DNA from 2 places in the Bacillus xiamenensis genome. Region 1 is predicted to be linked to the other one. Evidence: a T-box and tRNA genes for the amino acid it is inferred to sense, from the RefSeq annotation. Region 1 holds a T-box; the other holds one or more tRNA genes.
The links. The T-box of region 1 lies ahead of trpS (tryptophan--tRNA ligase). A T-box ahead of a tRNA ligase gene usually reads a tRNA of that ligase, here a tRNA-Trp.
Positions count from the first base shown of each region.

Region 2: it encodes a tRNA-Trp, which carries the amino acid that the T-box ahead of trpS (tryptophan--tRNA ligase) is inferred to sense. The anticodon was not compared.

Region 1 is NZ_CP017786.1:504,770-515,160, reverse strand. Features, by position in the region: gene BK049_RS02580 (ABC transporter ATP-binding protein) at 1-917, shown strand, start outside; gene BK049_RS02575 (peptide-binding protein) at 1,000-2,634, shown strand; gene BK049_RS02570 (ABC transporter permease) at 2,712-3,662, shown strand; gene opp4C (oligopeptide ABC transporter permease) at 3,696-4,595, shown strand; gene BK049_RS02560 (SAM-dependent methyltransferase) at 4,712-5,464, shown strand; gene BK049_RS02555 (MFS transporter) at 5,608-6,894, shown strand; gene BK049_RS02550 (YjbA family protein) at 6,967-7,719, shown strand; gene trpS (tryptophan--tRNA ligase) at 7,755-8,750, opposite strand; T-box leader at 8,804-9,022, opposite strand; gene BK049_RS02540 (peptide ABC transporter substrate-binding protein) at 9,505-10,391, shown strand, end outside.
Region 2 is NZ_CP017786.1:750,818-761,208, forward strand. Features, by position in the region: gene ltaS (lipoteichoic acid synthase) at 1-1,686, opposite strand, end outside; gene BK049_RS03740 (DUF2262 domain-containing protein) at 2,223-3,026, shown strand; gene BK049_RS03745 (DUF1963 domain-containing protein) at 3,045-3,734, shown strand; gene BK049_RS03750 (hypothetical protein) at 3,801-4,070, shown strand; gene BK049_RS03755 (hypothetical protein) at 4,213-4,404, shown strand; gene BK049_RS03760 (histidine phosphatase family protein) at 4,483-5,031, shown strand; partial or broken gene BK049_RS03765 (hypothetical protein) at 5,068-5,772, opposite strand; partial or broken gene BK049_RS03770 (phosphotransferase) at 5,843-6,636, opposite strand; tRNA gene BK049_RS03775 (tRNA-Leu) at 7,149-7,230, opposite strand; tRNA gene BK049_RS03780 (tRNA-Leu) at 7,268-7,356, opposite strand; tRNA gene BK049_RS03785 (tRNA-Cys) at 7,371-7,441, opposite strand; tRNA gene BK049_RS03790 (tRNA-Gly) at 7,447-7,521, opposite strand; tRNA gene BK049_RS03795 (tRNA-Gln) at 7,529-7,600, opposite strand; tRNA gene BK049_RS03800 (tRNA-His) at 7,610-7,685, opposite strand; tRNA gene BK049_RS03805 (tRNA-Trp) at 7,710-7,783, opposite strand; tRNA gene BK049_RS03810 (tRNA-Tyr) at 7,797-7,881, opposite strand; tRNA gene BK049_RS03815 (tRNA-Thr) at 7,897-7,969, opposite strand; tRNA gene BK049_RS03820 (tRNA-Phe) at 7,976-8,051, opposite strand; tRNA gene BK049_RS03825 (tRNA-Asp) at 8,071-8,147, opposite strand; tRNA gene BK049_RS03830 (tRNA-Met) at 8,197-8,273, opposite strand; tRNA gene BK049_RS03835 (tRNA-Val) at 8,289-8,364, opposite strand; tRNA gene BK049_RS03840 (tRNA-Glu) at 8,396-8,470, opposite strand; tRNA gene BK049_RS03845 (tRNA-Ser) at 8,490-8,580, opposite strand; tRNA gene BK049_RS03850 (tRNA-Asn) at 8,585-8,659, opposite strand; rRNA gene rrf (5S ribosomal RNA) at 8,669-8,784, opposite strand; rRNA gene BK049_RS03860 (23S ribosomal RNA) at 8,893-10,391, opposite strand, start outside.

The DNA.
Region 1 (10,391 bases):
TGCAAAAGAAAGTAGGAGCTGTCAAAGCGGTTGACGGCATAGATCTGAAAATTTATAAAGGCGAAACGTTAGGAATCGTTGGGGAGTCTGGATGCGGTAAATCCACATTAGGGCGCACAATGATTCGCTTATATCAGCCAACAGACGGACAAATCCTTTTTAAAGGGCAAGATATTTCACATGTATCTGAATCAAAACTCAGACAATCAACAAGGAAAAACATCCAAATGGTTTTTCAAGATCCCTTTGCATCACTCAACCCTAGAAAAACACTTCGAAGCATCATCAAAGAACCCTACAAAACACATCACTTATATTCCTTAAAAGAAAGAAATGAAAAAGTAGAACAGCTTTTATCCAAAGTTGGCCTTCACCCAAGTTTTGCGAATCGATACCCGCACGAATTCTCCGGCGGGCAAAGGCAGCGGATCGGCATCGCTCGAGCGCTTGCCATGAATCCCGAGATGATCATAGCGGATGAGCCTGTTTCAGCACTTGATGTCTCCATTCAGGCTCAGGTCATTAATTTGATGGAAGAGCTTCAGGAGGAATTTGACCTGACCTATCTATTTATCTCTCACGATCTAAGTGTCGTTCGGCATATTAGCGATAGAGTCGGCGTCATGTATCTCGGCAAAATGATGGAGCTTGCGGATAAGCACAGCCTGTACGACGATCCGCTCCATCCATATACACAGGCGCTTCTATCTTCAGTTCCAGTCACCCGTAAAAAAGGCCAAGTGAAAAGAGAACGGATTATGCTGCAAGGGGATTTACCAAGCCCTGCGAATCCGCCAAAAGGCTGTGTATTTCACACAAGATGTCCGTATGCGAAAGGAGTCTGTAAAGAAAAAGTACCAGAATTTCAACAATTAAAGACGAATCACTTTGTTGCCTGTCACCTCTACGACGCTTAATCAGCTAGTATGATCTCAACTTTGAGAGGGGGGATGAAACGGGCTTCTGTCATCATTTTTAAACAAATAGGGGGAATTGTCTATGAAAGTAAGAAATAGAAAGTCCATTTTGGTCAGTTTACTGCTGATCTTTACACTGATCCTTACTGCTTGCTCTAGTGGAAATAAAACGTCAGGAGACAGTGAAAAGAAATCCACAGGTAAACCGGTACAAGGCGGGGATCTTGTCATCGGTTCAATTGCAGAGCCTACATTATTTAACTCGCTATATTCAACGGATGTAGCAAGTTCTGATATTGAAGAAAGAATTTACAGCTTCTTACTTCAAACAGACGGAAAGCTCAACCCGCAGCTATCGCTGGCAGAAGATATTAAAGAATCTGATGACGGCAAACAGTTTGATGTGACCATTAAAAAAGGCGTGAAGTTTCATGATGGCGAAGAACTGACTGCTGATGATGTTGTGTTTACATACAGCATTCCAATCCATAAGGATTACAATGGGGAGCGTGGATCAGGCTTTGAAGTATTAGAGTCTGTTAAAAAGACTGGAGATTACTCGATCGAATTCAAGCTGAATAAAAAAGATCCATATTTTTATAATGTCACCCTAGGAAGCTATGGCATTTTGCCAAAGCATATTTTAGGTGATGTGCCTGTGAAGGATCTTGGCGAAAATGAATTTAACCGAAAAAATCCAATCGGTTCAGGTCCATTTAAATTTGCCGAGTGGAAAGAAGGAGACTACGTCAAACTAGAAGCATTTGATGATTATTGGGATGGACGTCCTTATCTTGATACGGTCACCATTAAAACCATTCCTGATCAGAATGCAGCCATTGCCCAGCTGTCAGCAGGCGATATTGATTTCTTTGCTGTACCGGGATCAGAACTGCAAACAGTTGAAAAAATCAGCAACGTCAAAATCGAGTCTGATCTAGGATTGAATTATTCCTATATTGGCTGGAATCAGAAAAACGAACTTTTCAAAAGTAAAAAAGTCCGCCAAGCTCTTACACATGCCATTGATCGTCAAACGATTGTTGATCAAGTGTTAGAAGGAGACGGGAAAGTAGCCAACATTCCGGAAAGTCCGCTGTCATGGAACTATCCGAAAAATGAAAATGTCCCGGTTTTTGAATTTGATCAAGAAAAAGCGAAAAAGATGCTGAAAGAAGAAGGCTGGGAAGATACAGATGGGGATGGCTATCTTGATAAGGATGGCAAAAAATTCTCCTTTGTCTTGAAAACGAACCAAGGAAACAAGGTCCGTGAAGATATTGCTGTCGTTGTACAGCAGCAGCTCAAAGAAATTGGCATTGAAGCAAAGCCGCAAATTGTAGAGTTTAGTGCATTAATCGAACAAACCACACCGCCAAAATGGGATTATGATGCTCTATTACTTGGCTGGAGCTTAGCGACATTCCCTGACCAATACAGCATCTTCCATTCAAGTCAATCAGAAAAAGGCTTAAATAACATTTGGTATAAAAATGAAGAAGTCGATAAGCTGCTAGTTGATGCTAAGAACTTGAGTGATCGAAAAGAGTATTCGAAGGCGTATGAAAAAATTTATGAGCTGATTGCAGAGGATCAGCCCTACACGTTCCTTTATTATGCCAACTCACATCGCGCTATGCCATCTAATCTACAAGGCTACTCTTACCACCCAAAAGATGAGTATTACCAAATCGAAAAATGGTGGATTGAACAGTAGATGATGAGTGAAGAAGGGGAGGTTTCTCCCCTTTTTTCATCATAGTATAGCCATCCGATGAAAAAGGAGTTGTGCACATGGTTACATATATCATTAGAAGGACACTTCTTTCCATTCCCATTTTGTTTGGGATAACGATTTTGTCCTTTGCCATTATGAAAGCAGCACCAGGCGATCCGATGTCACTCATGATGGACCCGACTATTAGTGCCGCAGACCGGGAAGCCTTTATTGATAAGTACGGCTTGAATGATCCCGAATATGTGCAGTATATGAAATGGCTTGGCAATATGCTTCAAGGTGACTTTGGCACATCTATTGTAAAAAAAGGAACACCCGTGGCGGATTTGATTTTTGCCCGGCTGCCAAATACCCTCATCCTCATGATCTTTTCTACATTAGTTGCCCTGATTATTGCCATCCCATTTGGTGTTCTTTCAGCAAAACGTCCGTATACGAAGCTTGACTATGGCATTACAGTTACATCATTTATCGGACTGGCTATTCCAAATTTCTGGTTTGGCCTAATCCTCATTATGGTTTTATCTGTGAATCTAGGGTGGTTTCCGACCGGAGGTGTCTCTACCTTAAATGCAGATTTTAATCTATTTGACCGGCTTCATCATATTATTTTACCGGCCTTTGTTTTAGCAACGGCTGATATGGCCGGGCTTACACGTTATACAAGGTCAAGTATGCTTGATGTGATGCGGCAGGACTACATTCGCACGGCAAGAGCGAAAGGATTCAGAGAAAACAAAGTCATCTTCAAGCACGGACTAAGAAATGGTTTGATGCCTGTCATTACGATCTTCGGTCTCATGATTCCATCCTTTATTGGCGGCGCTGTGGTAGTGGAACAAATCTTCACATGGCCGGGTCTTGGAAAACTATTTATCGATTCTGCCTTTTCAAGAGATTACCCTGTGATTATGGCAATGACCGTGATTTCCGCAGTGCTCGTGGTTGTTGGAAACTTAATAGCGGATATTCTCTATGCGATCGTTGATCCGCGTATAGAATATTAGAAGGGAGCTGAAGCACAATTGGCACAACCTAATATGGGGACACCTCCTGTTGATCTCAAATTAAAAGAAGGCCTTCCGCCAAAACCAGAGACGATGCTTCGTTTATTTTGCGAGAAATTTTTCAAAAATAAATTGGCGGTTGTCGGCTCCGCTATTTTATTGGTCATTATCTTTTCGGCTATTTTCGCCCCAGTGATCGCACCTTACGCACCGGAACAGCAAGACTTATTGAAACGGCTACAGCCTCCAAGTGCAGAGCATTTTATGGGAACCGACAAGTTTGGCCGAGATATTTTTTCAAGGGTACTATACGGGGCGAGGGTGTCTTTATTGGTTGGTTTCGTCTCAGTAGTCGGAGCCATTACCATTGGTACCGTCGTTGGGGCGGTAGCGGGCTATTTTAAAGGCTTTGTCGATTCAGTGCTCATGAGAATGGTTGATGTGGTGTTGTCAATTCCAGATATTTTTCTTTTAATCACGCTAGTGACGATTTTTAAACCGGGTATTGATAAATTGATTTTAATCTTTGCATTGACCGGCTGGACAACAACGGCCAGGCTCATCCGCAGTGAGTTCTTATCACTTCGCACAAGAGAATTCGTACTCGCAGCAAGAACGATCGGAACGAAAAACCATGTCATCATCTTTTCGCATATTTTACCGAACTGTATCGGTCCCATTATTGTGTCTGCTACATTAAAAGTCGGTTCTGTCATTTTAGCTGAATCAACGCTTAGCTATCTAGGATTCGGCATCCAGCCTCCAACGGCGAGCTGGGGAAACATGCTTCAAGATGCACAAAATTTCTCCATAATGGTCCAAGCATGGTGGTATCCACTGTTCCCAGGGTTACTGATTCTACTTACCGTTTTATGCTTTAACTTCTTAGGTGATGGACTAAGAGATGCCCTAGATCCTAAAAAATTAAAATAATATGACATACTTAAGTAACAAAAAATGTATATTTATATCAAAAAAGGTTGAAAAAGGAAATTCAATATAGTACCATAGATTTAAAGTAAATAAGAGATTGAGAGGGGAGCTCCTTATTGTCTGCTAAAGTGGAAAAACCAATTTCAGATGATGGTACAAACTTTTTTGGTTTCCAGTATAAAGAGATTTACTCACGTCTTTTATCTCAAAATGTGAATGTGGAAATTGACTTCATTCAAAGAAAAATTCTGCAAAACTATAATCATCCACACATTTTAGATTTTTGTTGTGGACATGGAAGACACCTGCTTCAACTTTGGCAGGCAGGTTTTCAAATAGATGGACTGGATATTAATCAAGATTTTTTGGCGTATATTGAAAAAGAGTCAAATCACCAAGTGACAACATTTTTAGAAGATGGAAGAGACTTTCATCCCCCTAGAACGTATGATGTTGTGCTTAATATGGAAACATCAATTGTCTATATGTCAGATGATGAGAACATGAAAATGCTCAGGTCCATGTATTCATGTTTAAATGAAGGTGGGACATTACTTCTTCACCTTGCAAATCGAGAATTTATAATTAAGTATTTCCATCCACTTATCTGGTTTGGAGACGAAAAGACAGGCTATGCCTTAGAAAAAAGACAGTTAGATATAGTAAACAGCACTATTAAAATAGAACAAACAAGGATAGTGAATGACAAAACAACCAACCATGTCATCAAAATGAGGTTATATAGTGTAGCTGAAATTACAAATATGCTAAAAGATGTTGGTTTTATCGTCAAACATATTTATGGAGATTTTGAAGGTAATTCATATAACGTAGAAGCTCACAACACGATACTTTTATGCACAAAATGAAGCATTAAAGGGGGTGAGTCCTATGAAAACAAACGTTATCATCATCATCACAAAATAATTGACATTTATATTCATTCTGAGAAGTGCGTGTTCTATCACACGCACTTTCTTACGTAAATAGTTCAGAAGAGAAGATAGAGAGGTTGATTTTATTGATCGCTATCCTGAAGAAGCCACAATTCCTTATGTTTTGTATGGCACAATTAATTTCCCGTTTTGGGGACGGTCTTACAACTATTGTCATCCTTTATGTGGTTGGAACTACATCGAATGACCCGTTATTAATTGGATTTGTGTTATTTTGTCAATATTCACCAATGTTTTTCTTTGGCTTAATTGGTGGTGTTGCGGCAGACCGATTTCAAAAACATCATATTATGATTGCAGCCGATTTATTTCGGTCTTTCATATTAATAGGAATGATCTTTAGTTTAAACAATCCAGTGTATGTCATTACCCTCGTTTTTTTATCAGGTATAGGAAGTGCTTTTTTTTATCCAGCGCGCTCCTCGTATATTCCGGTTGTAGTGGGGGAAAAAAATATTTCAGAAGCGATGGGGGTTTCTCAAAGTATTTATTCCGTTATGCAAATTGCGGGTCCTGGAATTGCAGGCCTACTTCTTCTTTTCTTTTCACCGACAGCTCTACTCATTATTGATATTTTTACTTATAGTCTATCCGCATGTTTTATCTTGCTGACGGCTGTACTTGTGAGAAAGAACAATAAAGATGAGGAATCGAGTCCTTCAACTTCTAAAGAAAAACAGTGGACGGCGATCAAGCAAGGATTGAAAGTCGTATTTCAATCAGCACCACTTGCTTTTTTAATCCTTTTATTAACACAAGTCATGTTTATCGCAGGAATTTTTAATACCACATCTAACTCTATTTTGCTACAGGAGTTTCAAGTATCAGGTTTTCATTTTGGGATGATTGAAGCATTTTCGGGAATCGGAGCCGTCATAGGTTCCATTTTAGGTCCTTACTTGCTTGGAAAATTCAAACCTGGTTATATTTTAATGACAACGACGATCTTTATGGGAATTTGGATGATGGTCATCATACCGGTTGAGTTTCTAGAAGCACTGTTTGGGTTACCGCCAGTCTACCTTTGGGTTTTTGGTATCGGCTTAATGAATGCTTTCTTGAATGTGCCGATTAGCAGTTTATTTCTAGGGCTTACTCCAAATGCTTATAGAGGACGTGCAATGTCTATCTTACAAATGTTCTCTAACTTCGGTATCATACTTGGATTAATCATCGCCGGTATTTTTTCTAAATATATTGGTGTTATATGGATTACTGCCATTTCTGGCGGAGTATTGCTTGCTATCAGTTTATTGTCAATGAGGATGAAAGGTTTTGCGGCCTTATTAAATGTAACGAAAAAAAATAAAGACACTTCAACTGCAGCACAGCTTGAAGTTTAATAAAGTTGGAATAATTTCTCTATCCCTTGCCCATACTGTGGACAACAGTTTTTAAAAAGTGAGGGATTGGTTATGTTATTTCTTCATGACGTATGGGTGAATTGGTTTGAAGGGGAAGAGAATGGCTATAATGTATGCCATTTTCATGAGTGGCGCAAGGAGGACAGCGTGGAGCTGTTAGATCAAGTACCTTTACTTAAGGTGCAGAGTCCTTTGTTTGATTACATAGAGAATGATCTATCTGAGCTGCCGAAGACGCTGCTAGAATCTGTTTTTGAGAAATCATATATTCGCAAAAATCATGAACGGCGTAAATTAGAGTATTGCTTTGTGGTCACCGACGGCATTCGCATCATTGCAGTGGATACGATTGGGTATTCCATTCCTGTGAGAAAGAGCCGCTTAATCCCAAGGCAGGAGCAATTGGTGTATGAAATGGTGAAAGATGTGAAGGCGGAGGAATATGAATTTTCAACAGATCACCTTGAGTCGACGAAAGAGTATCATATTTTGTCATTGCCGCCGCAGCATATCAGCGGATTAACGAGAAAAGAAAGACAGCTGAAGCAGCTCATGTTTATGGCGCTTGATCAACTAAAGGGCCTTCAAAACCGGGCGGAAATTGCGTATTGGTATACGGAATGGAATCCGCGTATGTACAACCAGATCAAACGAATGTCTTTCGAGGAAATTTGGAACATGCTTTATAACGAAACCATTGATGGATGGTCAGAAAACCATTTAGCCTTTTGTGAAAAAATGATTAAAGGACAGCCATTTTTCGAAAAGCTTTGGGAAATGGAAAACGAATCAAAAGTCAATTAGGAAAAAGCTTGCAGCGTGTTCAGCTGCAAGCTTTCTTATTTGCGTTTTCTGCCAAGGCCCATCGCATTCTCCATTTTTTTCAGCATTTTGTTTGCCGCGCGGTTTGCTTTTTCAGCACCTTCGTCTAGAATACGGTCAAGCTCGTCTGACTCAATGAGTTCATAGTATCGATCTTGTATCGGTTTTAAAGCATCTATCACAACTTTCGCAAGATCTCCCTTAAACTCACCATAGCCTTTACCTTCGTATTTTTGCTCAAGCTCCGCAATTGATACGTTACCCAATACAGAATAAATTGTCAGCAAGTTGGCAATTCCAGGCTTGTTCTCTTTGTCATATTTGACGACGCCTTCTGAATCAGTCACAGCACTTTTAATTTTCTTTTCAAGCTGCTTTGGTTCATCTAATAAGGTAATGAAGGACTTTTGGTTCGGATCGGATTTGCTCATCTTTTTCGTTGGGTCTGTTAAAGACATAATCCGAGCGCCTTCTTTTGGAATTTTCACTTCAGGTACAGTAAAGATGTCGTTATACTTTCGGTTAAAGCGCTCAGCAAGCGTTCTTGTCAATTCCAGATGCTGCTTTTGATCCTCACCGACAGGGACTAAATCAGTACCGTATAATAAGATATCGCCAGCCATTAATGGCGGATACGTTAACAGACCTGAAACGACAGCTTCTTTCCCGGCGGATTTGTCCTTAAATTGAGTCATTCTTTCTAATTCCCCAATATAAGCGACACATTGAAGCATCCATCCTGCCTGGGCGTGGGCAGGTACCTCTGATTGGATAAACAATGTTGCTTTTTCTGGATCAAGTCCAACTGCCAAATAAAGTGCTGCTAAGCTTCTAATATTTTTGCGAAGGGCTAAGCGATCCTGACTTACTGTAATCGCATGCTGATCGACCACGCAAAAGTAGCCATGATAGTCATGTTGTAAATCAACAAACTGTTTCATTGCGCCAATGTAGTTCCCTAATGTCACAGAACCACTAGGCTGAATGCCTGAAAAAATCGTCTTCTTTGTCATACTAAAACCTCTTTTCTTCAATATAAAAAGGCCCACTCGTCACTTTTCAACAGAAAAGGGACGAATGAACCGCGGTACCACCCTTGTTATTTCAATCAGAAATCACTCAAGACGTTGATATCGGAGACTGCTCCGTCTAAGCCTACTAACTTTAGCAAGTGTTCGGTTAGCTGCTCCAAAGCCCATTCCATACATCCCATTATCTGCTTACACCAGCCGCAGACTCTCTGTAAATGGTGAATCTATGTACTCTTCTTTTTCATCGCAACAGTATGTCTATCTATTATAAAGGATGACCATGAAAAAGTCACGAAGCCTGTATGTGACCTTCTCATCATGTCGTTAGACACTTAAAATTTTAAATAAAAAAGTAACTATCTGTCAGAAATTTTTAAAAAAGGATGATTAATTATATGTATAAAACATTATTCCTGTTGAATTTGTTAAATTGTTTTAATCAATTTACGCTTTAATTTGTTGAAGTAATTGAGACTTTAGTTTATAAAAATCCCTCTTTATCCCCATTTACGTTTTTTAAAAATATGTGAAATTGATATTGCAATAAATTATTCTATTCATTATAATGAATTTGTTCACACGTTTGTGCTAGGCTCTTTACATAGTGAAAATTCAGAAAAAACAAAAGAAATAGAAAGTGAGCCTTTTAGGGACTTTTTTACGCTATTTCTTAAATCTGAATCTCATCTTCTATCGAGACCTTTGGACTAAAAACATATTATAAGGGGGAATACAGTTGAAAAAGCGTTGGTCAGTTGTTACTTTAATGCTTACTTTCACACTTGTATTAAGCGCTTGTGGTTTCAGCGGAAACAAATCAGGCGACAGCACGAGCAGTTCTGGAAAGGCTAAAACAACATTAAATGTGAATATCTCCACTGAGCCTTTTTCTCTACATCCGGGATTGGCAAATGATTCAACTTCAGGAAGTGTCATCCGTCAGACGTTTGAGGGATTAACAAGAATTAACGCTGAAGGTAAGCCAGAAAACGCAATGGCTTCTGATATCAAAACAAGTGCGGATGGTAAAACTTACACATTCACACTTCGTGATGCAAAATGGTCTAATGGTGACACTGTCACAGCAAAAGATTTCGAATATGCTTGGAAGTGGGCATTAGATCCTAAAAATGAATCTCAATATGCTTACCAGCTTTACTATATCAAAGGTGCTGAAGCAGCTAACAAAGGGGAAGCAAAAGTTTCTGATGTTGGCGTTAAAGCAAAAGACGACAAAACGCTTGTAGTTGAGCTAGAGAACCCAACACCGTTCTTTACTGAACTAACTGCATTCTATACGTATATGCCAATCAACCAAAAAGTGGCTGAAAAGAATAAAAACTGGTACACAAATGCTGGTGAAAACTACGTATCTAACGGACCATTCGTTCTTTCTAAATGGAAACATGGCGGTTCTATCACGCTTGAAAAGAACAATGAATACTGGGATAAAGATACTGTAAAACTGAAAAAGATTAACATGTCTATGATCAAAGATACAAACACTGAGCTTAGCATGTTCCAAAAAGGCGAGCTTGACTGGGCTGGTTCTCCAACAGGAAACCTTCCAACTGAGTCTTTACAAAAATTGAAAAAAGATGGCGGTCTTAAAATTCAAACGAT
Region 2 (10,391 bases), 250 kb from region 1:
ATTACGGAATGCAACGGTTTGATCATGCTGTTTAGAAAATAGATCTGTCCCAAAATTCACGAACTCATTGGAATCAATACCTTGTAAGTGAAGAAGTGTTGGCATCACGTCGACTTCACCGCCATACGTATGGTTCACGCCGCCCTGTTTTCCAGGGATACGAATCATGAGCGGAACACGCTGATTTTGTGCATTTTGATAAGGGGTAATTTCTTTCCCTTGGATTTCGCTCATTGCACGGTTATGGTTCTCAGAAATACCGTTATGGTCACCATATAATAGAATCACCGAATCTTTATAAAGACCTGATTTTTTCAAGTCCTTAAAGAATTGCTCTAATGACTCATCCAAATATCTTGCTGTTTGGAAGTAATTATCTACGGTTTTATCGCCAGTTGTTGCCTTAGCGATCGTCGCATCTTTTTCATCTAAATTAAATGGATAGTGATTTGTGAGAGTCATTAAATGGGCATAAAATGGCTTTTTCAACGATTCTAACATTGGGATTGATTCTTTAAAGAACGGCTTATCCTTCAGACCCATATTCACAAGGTTTTCTTCATCCATGTTGTAATATGAAGCATCGAAGAATTGATCAATTCCCATATGCTTATAAATCGTGTCACGGTTCCAAAAAGATTTATAGTCACCGTGGAGCACTGCACTTGTATAGCCTGCTTTTTGATCTAGGATCGCAGGAAGTGATTGGAAGGTATTTTCACCTTTTGTCACAAACGCTGCACCCTCTGGCAAGCCAAACATACTATTATCCATCATCAGCTCAGCATCAGATGTCTTCCCTTGACCAGTCTGATGGAAGAAGTTATCGAAATACGTAAAATCATCTTTACCATGAGCCAGCTTGTTTAAAAATGGCGTGACTTCTTCTCCATTTAGCTTGTAGTCAATTAAGAACGACTGGAAGCTTTCTAAATGAATTTTAATGATGTTTTTCCCTTTTGCTTGACCAAAATACTCAGCATTTGGCTTCGCATAATGAGAGGTCGTGTAGTTCACAACATCCGTTAAATCATCACTGCTTGCATTTGCTACCTGCGTTGCATTTTGCGCCGTTTGCACACCGTCATAAATCGCATAGTTATAAACACCTAAATATTTGACAATATATTTATGATCAAATGTTCTCGTTAATAATTCAGGACGATCCTTTTCAGCTAAATGTAGATTGACAAAGAACAGTCCAACACCCGCAGCCACAATCAGCAGTGCAAACGTCTTTTTCATTTGGAACTTCTTCACTTCTGGTCTCCAAATGACAATAGCAATTAAAATAATGATATCAATGAAGTACAAAAGGTCATGCGGCTTAATGCTGGCTAACACACCGCCAGTCATGCCTCCCCCAAGATTGCCCGCTTGCTTCATAGTTGGGAAAGTCAAAAAGTCATCAAAGAAACGGTAATACGCTACATTCGCATATAAAAGTGCGGTCATAATAAAATCAATGACAATTAAAACAATGGCAGATTTACGCCCCTTCAAAAAGAGAGCAAGTCCTAAAAACACAATGGCTGAACTGAATGGATTTAATAAAAGAAGCCCCTCTTGAAAAGAACCTTTGACTCCTAAATTAAAGTCCATTTTGTAAGCTGTATACGATTTTGCCCAAAATAAAAGAACAGCCAAAACAAAAAAGCTATATTTGTTCGCAAATATTTTTTTCATAAAACCTCTTCTTTCTTCATTTCGATCTGATATAAATGAAATCATAAAAAATTTACATTCATTTTGCAAATGTAAATCTTCTGCACCAGGTATTCCGATGCTCTGTCTCCGCTGGCTACATGTGCTCCTTTAATATAACGAATGAGAAGCATCATAAGTTTCAAAAAAAATACGAGTAAATAAAAGGAAAATTATCCATTTACACTAAATTTACTAAAACTTCACATTTCAGTGAATCATGAAGGTTTTGTAAATCACTCAGTACTACTTTACTTTTTTCATCTAATCGTGTCAAAGTAATTATAAAGAAAAGGAAGAATCACCTAGGCTTTTCGACTTATTTACCCAAAATTATACAAAATTCGATCTCAGCCCATTTGCTCTTTTATTGTGACTCAACCTCCAACAATCCATGTATCCGCTCTGCTTCTATAAACCTAAAAACAGTTTTAAGCAAAAAAAGCTTGATTTCCTCTGCCAATGTACGGTGTGATAAAGGTATAGCTCCATCAATTAATCAAGCTGGGGGACATCCTATGAAAACGAACAAACAAATCAACACATTTGAACAAAGATTTTCAGAAGAAGTGATAGACATCATAGCTGTCACAGGACCTTCTGGGGTCGGTGCAGGAAAAGCAGGAAAAGAAACGCTTTGGACCGCTTCCATTCCACTCATTGCTTGGAAGGAAAATGACCGAATCACAACCGAAAAAATGAGACTGTGCTGGTTAACAGATGACAAGGGATTACGAGAAAAACAAGCACAAATACATCAAGAATCAATCGTTAGACTTCAGGTTCGAAAAGGTGAAGGTGAATTCATGCTCGTATCACTTACCGATACAGATACCGAGGATAGAGATCTTGAAGAGATATTAGAAGAGGCTCAAAAACCTGTCTTTTATCACGATGACAAATTGGGCACCTTTGAATTAGTAAAAGGACTGGACTTATTTGAAACAACCATCCAATGGGGCAACCAGGAAAGCCTTCTCTACTTCAATCTTGAAGAAGACGAAGACATAGCCGCCTCTCTCCAAACCGCTAGACAACTCGTACAAGAACAGGCTAAATGGGATTCCTCTATTAAATCATTTGCGGCAAATAAACTGATTGAATTAGCCAAAGATTGGCAGGAACAAGACGACTCGGCTGAACATCAAGAAGAGATCTCGCAAGATCAATTGATTAACCGCATGTCACTGGAAAGCCTCCATGCTTATCCAAATGGAGAATTTGAAGCCTACTATCATGACGGTGATGTATTTTGGGGACATGTCATCATTGTCACTGGAAATATCAATGGCACGTTTCAGGATGCACATATTGCAGGCTAATGGATGGAGAGATGTTAAATGGAGATCAAGGCTTTTCATGAATTAAATCAAATAGGGAAAACACCAGTCATGGCCAAGATTGGCGGATTTCGTTCTGATCCATATAGATACAGCTGGTTTGCCGGTCATTTTTTCATGCACCCTGATAAAGGATGGCCGACAGATCAAGACGGAGCTATGATTCCCATTTTGCAAATATATTTACCAGAAGTACCAGGGGGAATAAACGGCTTTGATGAATGTAAGATGATACAAATTTTTCTCAACCAGAAAGCACTTCCGATTGATATCACCAAAAACGGTGAAGGCTGGAAGCTCATTGAATATTCAACAATGGAAGGATTAGAAATCGTTGAGACCTCTGAAGAAGTGAAAGGAATCAAACCCTTTCAAATCCAGTGGAGCGAAAGTGAACAAGAAGACTACCCGTGCTGGGAGGAAGCTTGGTCGTACGTTGATTTATCAGAAGTGAATGAAAGTGAAGAAGCAACAGACTACTTCTTTCAACACTACTCTAATTACTCGTTCACAAAAATCGGCGGATATGGGGCTTATATTCAATCTCCGCCCCATCAAAAGCAAGGTGAATTCATGCTGCAAATCGCCTCAGAAGAAAAACCTCGTTTCATGATTGGTGATCATGGCACCATGTATTTCTATTACAACAAAGAAACGAAAGAATGGTTGATGCACTGGGATTGTTTTTAGAGATCAATTGAATGAAACCTCTCCTCTTTTCTAAGCGTAATGAATCATATGAAAGGAGGAGATGATATGGGTTTTATTTTAGACATCTTTACCCTTGCTCTGTATATCCCTTTTCTACAGGTAGATGAAGAGGATATCTCCAGGAACGCAGTACATCTGAAACAATATAGCTGGTTTCAAGCGTTATTAAATGAGCAAACAAGTAGAGAGCTGATCATTTATCACCAAGATGTTCGCCATGCCATTGGCAGGTTTAAAACGGAGAAACTCCATAAAAAGCGATACAACTTAAGGTGCGAACGTAAATTACTGCAAGCATTACGTCATGCTATGTAAATATTCATAAAGAGCCGCACTTGCCTGTGGCTTCTTTCGTATAAATTGAATAGACCCATTTGAAGAAAACAATTGACGCTCGGACAACTCTCCCCGTATATTATGTATAAATCCATCTTTTTCTTAGAAAAGGGGGCCATACATGCGCTTGTTTAAGAACTGGAGAAAAAAGCAGCCCAAACAACCGATCACTTCAGAAACGCAAGAAGACTGTATCCCAATTAACTTTTCCACCCTTCCCTTTGGTACAGACACCTTAGATGATTTTTTATTCAATTTAGACCTGACCTCCAAGCTCACTGATCCCTATAAAGAAACAGATACAAACAAATGAACCTAGACTTTCGTGAATGCTCATCCAAAACTGGATGATTTTTTTATCCTCTATTTACTCAATGAAAGGTGTAATCCCATGAAAACCTATTATATCGTCAGACACTGCCAAGCAGATGGACAATCCAAAAACGCAGCTTTAACACCGCAGGGCATCGCACAATCACACACACTCGCCGAGTTCTTTTCGAGCATACAACTCAATCAGATCATCTCAAGTCCTTATAAACGGGCGATCCAAACCATCCAGCCTCTTGCCCATGCAAAACAGCTTAAGATAAAAACGGATGAGCGTCTCTCTGAACGTGTGTTAAGCAGCAAGTCAATGGACGATTGGTATGAAAAGCTAAAGCTCACTTTTATGGATTTAACCATCGCGTATGAAGGCGGAGAATCCAGGCAGGAAGCCATGAACCGGATCGTAGAGGCTCTTGACGAACAAATAAAAAGAGGAGAAGATCATACCCTCTTTGTCACACATGGCAATATCATGAGCCTGCTCCTCAAATATGCTGATCCGGACATAGGATTCAATGAATGGAAAACACTCAGCAACCCAGATGTCTATGTCCTAAAATACTTTCGACCAGATCATTTAGAAATAAAGCGCATATGGCTCGACATATAAAAACGACAGAAACCTTCTGTCGTTTATCCATCATATCTATTGGCGATAATAAAAAGTCTCCACCCATTCATACGACTTCTCTCGCTCAGCACACCATTCCTAAAATTGTTTGTCTCCGTTTGCTGAAATTTAATCCAGTCTGATAAAAGCTGCGTATAGTAATCTGCTTGTTTTTGATAATAGGTACGTGTCCTTTCATCTTGTAACAGCATCACGACATCCTGAATGCCCTGAATTCGCTCTTGATCCATCTCAAAGGTACTTAAATAAAGATCTTCATGTATATGGTGAAACGAATACCACAACGCCGATACATAGGTTTCACAAATCTGAACAATCACACGCTGCTCCTCACCGCCTCCAAGCTCTACCGCCTTCAATAAATAAGGCAGTGCTTCTCCTTGGTGCACAAACAGACCTTGCCAGCGATACGGTCTCACATCCAATGGATCAATATCCACCCATTTTTGAAGAACAGGCTGGGTAATTCCATTCACCAACGGATACACAAGCAAATGGTGACCATCCTCAAACTGTTCAATCCACTCAAACACCCCACTCCACAAAGACACGCTGTGTTTCAAAATCGTTCTTCTTCATTTCTTCAATAAAGGAATCAAGGACTTTTAGCGCCTCTTTACGCAGCCCTTGCTCTTTTTGTACACAGTACTGTCTAAAATGCGGATCATGTGTTGACCTCTCGTCTTGAATGATGACCCGTAATATAGTAGTAGATTGCAATAGAATAACGCCGCCTTTTTTACATTCAATTTAATCCTAAGACAAACCCTCCATGAAAAAATGGTTGCTCTTAAATCCATTCTTTTCCGTGCGCCTGAATGAATTCCATGTCCTTTTGATAGTGTTCAAGATGCCCTTCAGCGATCATTTTCTGAAAAGCTATGTCCCCTTCATGTGCTTTTCTTTCATGTATTTACATAACCCCTCTAAGCGCAGCAACACCATATCCAAAAAACTTTCTCCCATTTTCTCACCATAGGATTCGAAAAACAATTGAATCCTATATTTTATAGGATCTGCATGTTCTAATGAATGATATTGAACCAGCTTACCAGTCTCGGTGCGAATGAATCTACTAAGAGGGACACAAGTGTAAAGTGTATAAGCGATATCCCAAAGTCTTGGACCAGGAGCCGCAACATCAAAATCAATGATTCCTACAGGTTTTCCATGATTAAAAATAATGTTGTACAGGGCAAAATCATTATGGCACACCACCTCTGTTTGGTTAGGTGTATTGTCCATTCGTTCCCAATCATCTGATATTGGAAAGTCACTTACAGCATCGTGGTAGAGTCTTAGCATTTTCGCTATTTCTTTTAAAACATCATGAGAACACATATAGCCTTTTACAGGATCATTGCCGGCCTCCCCTTCGATAAAAGAGAGTATCTCTCTCCCTTCATCATCAATACCTAAATACTTTGGGGCATAATTGAAATTCTTTTTCTCCAAATGCTTTAATAATTTGTGTATGTTGCTATTGCCTGGCTTTAATTCCCGTCTAACCGTATCTCCCGAACGATAGACGTTTGAGACATTCCCGCCTGTCAGTAATTCTTCATTGTTATATTGATTTTTCATTAAAAATCCCCCTAAAGACGGGATACCAGCCAGAGGTGGAGTTTTCCCTATACATAAAAGCAGCTATCTAAAGGGCCCTGCTTAGCAAAGGGAATATAATTGTCCACAGCATGCATCCCTGTATCCCTTGAATGATTTACACAGAAAAGTAATCGAATACTTAAAACGAAGGACTGTATAACTTTTCATTTTGTAAACCATGTCAAGGGTATTAAGTTGCCCTTTCTTTAGATCGCTAATTTTATATTATCAAATGGGATGGATCAACTAAAGGAGTTTTCAACACTTTGCTTTCTAGAAAGGGATACGGATCTTCTGTTTATCTGAAATATTCAAGAATGAAATACAATTCACTATGACGATAGATGATTCAAACTCATGATCTGTTCTTAGGAATGATGTTACATGCTGCCTGTGCAAACACCAAAGCAAATTTAAAACACAAAAAAATGCCTCTCCACAATGGAGAAGCATTAGATTGACGGTACATTCATTCAATTACCGATTATAGATACCGGTGGCCGGGGTCGAACCGGCACTCCGTGAGGAACACGATTTTGAGTCGTGCGCGTCTGCCAATTCCGCCACACCGGCATGATCATTAAAGAGCGCAACTTATATAAAAAAACAATGGTGCCGAGGGCCGGACTTGAACCGGCACGGTAGTCACCTACCGCAGGATTTTAAGTCCTGTGTGTCTGCCAATTCCACCACCCCGGCAGTCTTTTCAAAAAAGGCGACACCCGGATTTGAACCGGGGATAAAGGTTTTGCAGACCTCTGCCTTACCACTTGGCTATGCCGCCATTATTGGAGCGGAAGACGGGATTCGAACCCGCGACCCCCACCTTGGCAAGGTGGTGTTCTACCACTGAACTACTTCCGCATATCAACTGGGCTAGCTGGATTCGAACCAACGCATGACGGAGTCAAAGTCCGTTGCCTTACCGCTTGGCTATAGCCCAATAATAAAATGGGGCGATTGATGGGAATCGAACCCACGAGTGCCAGAGCCACAATCTGGTGCGTTAACCACTTCGCCACAACCGCCATAGATGTTATGAATCATATAATTGGCAGGGGCAGTAGGAATCGAACCCACACCGGAGGTTTTGGAGACCTCTGTTCTACCGTTAAACTATGCCCCTATGAAAATAAAAATGGTGGAGGGGGGCGGATTCGAACCGCCGAACCCGGAGGGAGCGGATTTACAGTCCGCCGCGTTTAGCCACTTCGCTACCCCTCCACATTTGAAAAACAGTGCCGGCAAGAGGACTTGAACCCCCAACCTACTGATTACAAGTCAGTTGCTCTACCAATTGAGCTACACCGGCAAATAGTGGTGGCTCGGGACGGAATCGAACCGCCGACACACGGATTTTCAGTCCGTTGCTCTACCAACTGAGCTACCGAGCCAAGTATTCTTTTAAAAAAATGGCGGTCCGGACGGGACTCGAACCCGCGACCTCCTGCGTGACAGGCAGGCATTCTAACCAACTGAACTACCGGACCATTTTGACTGCACTCAATGAGTACTCCCTAATTCATAAACAAAAAATTTTGGTTGCGGGGGCAGGATTTGAACCTGCGACCTTCGGGTTATGAGCCCGACGAGCTACCGAACTGCTCCACCCCGCGACGATATAAGAGATATGGTGGAGGATGACGGGCTCGAACCGCCGACCCTCTGCTTGTAAGGCAGATGCTCTCCCAGCTGAGCTAATCCTCCGAATAAAATGCTGGTATGTATTCTATAAAAATGGTGACCCGTACGGGATTCGAACCCGTGTTACCGCCGTGAAAGGGCGGTGTCTTAACCGCTTGACCAACGGGCCCTCTATTATATGTATCTTGTGGCGGAGAGCAAGGGATTCGAACCCTTGAGACGGGGTTACCGCCTACACGATTTCCAATCGTGCTCCTTCGGCCACTCGGACAGCTCTCCAAATTGGCTCCGCAGGTAGGATTCGAACCTACGACCGATCGGTTAACAGCCGATAGCTCTACCACTGAGCTACTGCGGAATGAAGAAAGCCTGGCGATGTCCTACTCTCACAGGGGGAAACCCCCAACTACCATCGGCGCTGAAGAGCTTAACTTCCGTGTTCGGTATGGGAACGGGTGTGACCTCTTCGCCATCATCACCAGACAATTTAGTGACAAAAGATATTATACTATGTATTGAAAATAAATCAAGAGATATTTAAAAAATGTTCTCTCAAAACTAGATAACAATGTTCATGCTTCACATTAAATATAGGTTAAGTCCTCGATCTATTAGTATCTGTCAGCTCCACGTGTCACCACGCTTCCACCTCAGACCTATCAACCTGATCATCTTTCAGGGATCTTACTTCCTTGCGGAATGGGAAATCTCATCTTGAGGGGGGCTTCATGCTTAGATGCTTTCAGCACTTATCCCGTCCGCACATAGCTACCCAGCGATGCCCTTGGCAGAACAACTGGTACACCAGCGGTGCGTCCATCCCGGTCCTCTCGTACTAAGGACAGCTCCTCTCAAATTTCCTGCGCCCGCGACGGATAGGGACCGAACTGTCTCACGACGTTCTGAACCCAGCTCGCGTACCGCTTTAATGGGCGAACAGCCCAACCCTTGGGACCGACTACAGCCCCAGGATGCGATGAGCCGACATCGAGGTGCCAAACCTCCCCGTCGATGTGGACTCTTGGGGGAGATAAGCCTGTTATCCCCGGGGTAGCTTTTATCCGTTGAGCGATGGCCCTTCCATGCGGAACCACCGGATCACTAAGCCCGACTTTCGTCCCTGCTCGACTTGTAGGTCTCGCAGTCAAGCTCCCTTGTGCCTTTACACTCTGCGAATGATTTCCAACCATTCTGAGGGAACCTTTGGGCGCCTCCGTTACATTTTAGGAGGCGACCGCCCCAGTCAAACTGCCCACCTGACACTGTCTCCCTGCCCGATAAGGGCAGCGGGTTAGAAGGTCAATACAGCCAGGGTAGTATCCCACCGATGCCTCCACCGAAGCTAGCGCTCCGGTTTCCAAGGCTCCTACCTATCCTGTACAAGCTGTACCAACATTCAATATCAGGCTGCAGTAAAGCTCCACGGGGTCTTTCCGTCCTGTCGCGGGTAACCTGCATCTTCACAGGTACTATAATTTCACCGAGTCTCTCGTTGAGACAGTGCCCAGATCGTTGCGCCTTTCGTGCGGGTCGGAACTTACCCGACAAGGAATTTCGCTACCTTAGGACCGTTATAGTTACGGCCGCCGTTTACTGGGGCTTCAATTCGCACCTTCGCTTACGCTAAGCGCTCCTCTTAACCTTCCAGCACCGGGCAGGCGTCAGCCCCTATACTTCGCCTTACGGCTTCGCAGAGACCTGTGTTTTTGCTAAACAGTCGCCTGGGCCTATTCACTGCGGCTTCTCGGGGCTTTAACACCCTAAGAAGCACCCCTTCTCCCGAAGTTACGGGGTCATTTTGCCGAGTTCCTTAACGAGAGTTCTCTCGATCACCTTAGGATTCTCTCCTCGCCTACCTGTGTCGGTTTGCGGTACGGGCACCTCTCACCTCGCTAGAGGCTTTTCTTGGCAGTGTGGAATCAGGAACTTCGCTACTATATTTCGCTCGCCATCACAGCTCAGCCTTCACGGGAAACGGATTTGCCTATTTCCCAGCCTAACTGCTTGGACGCGGATATCCATTACCGCGCTTACCCTATCCTCCTGCGTCCCCCCATTGCTCAAATGGTGAGGAGGTGGTACAGGAATAT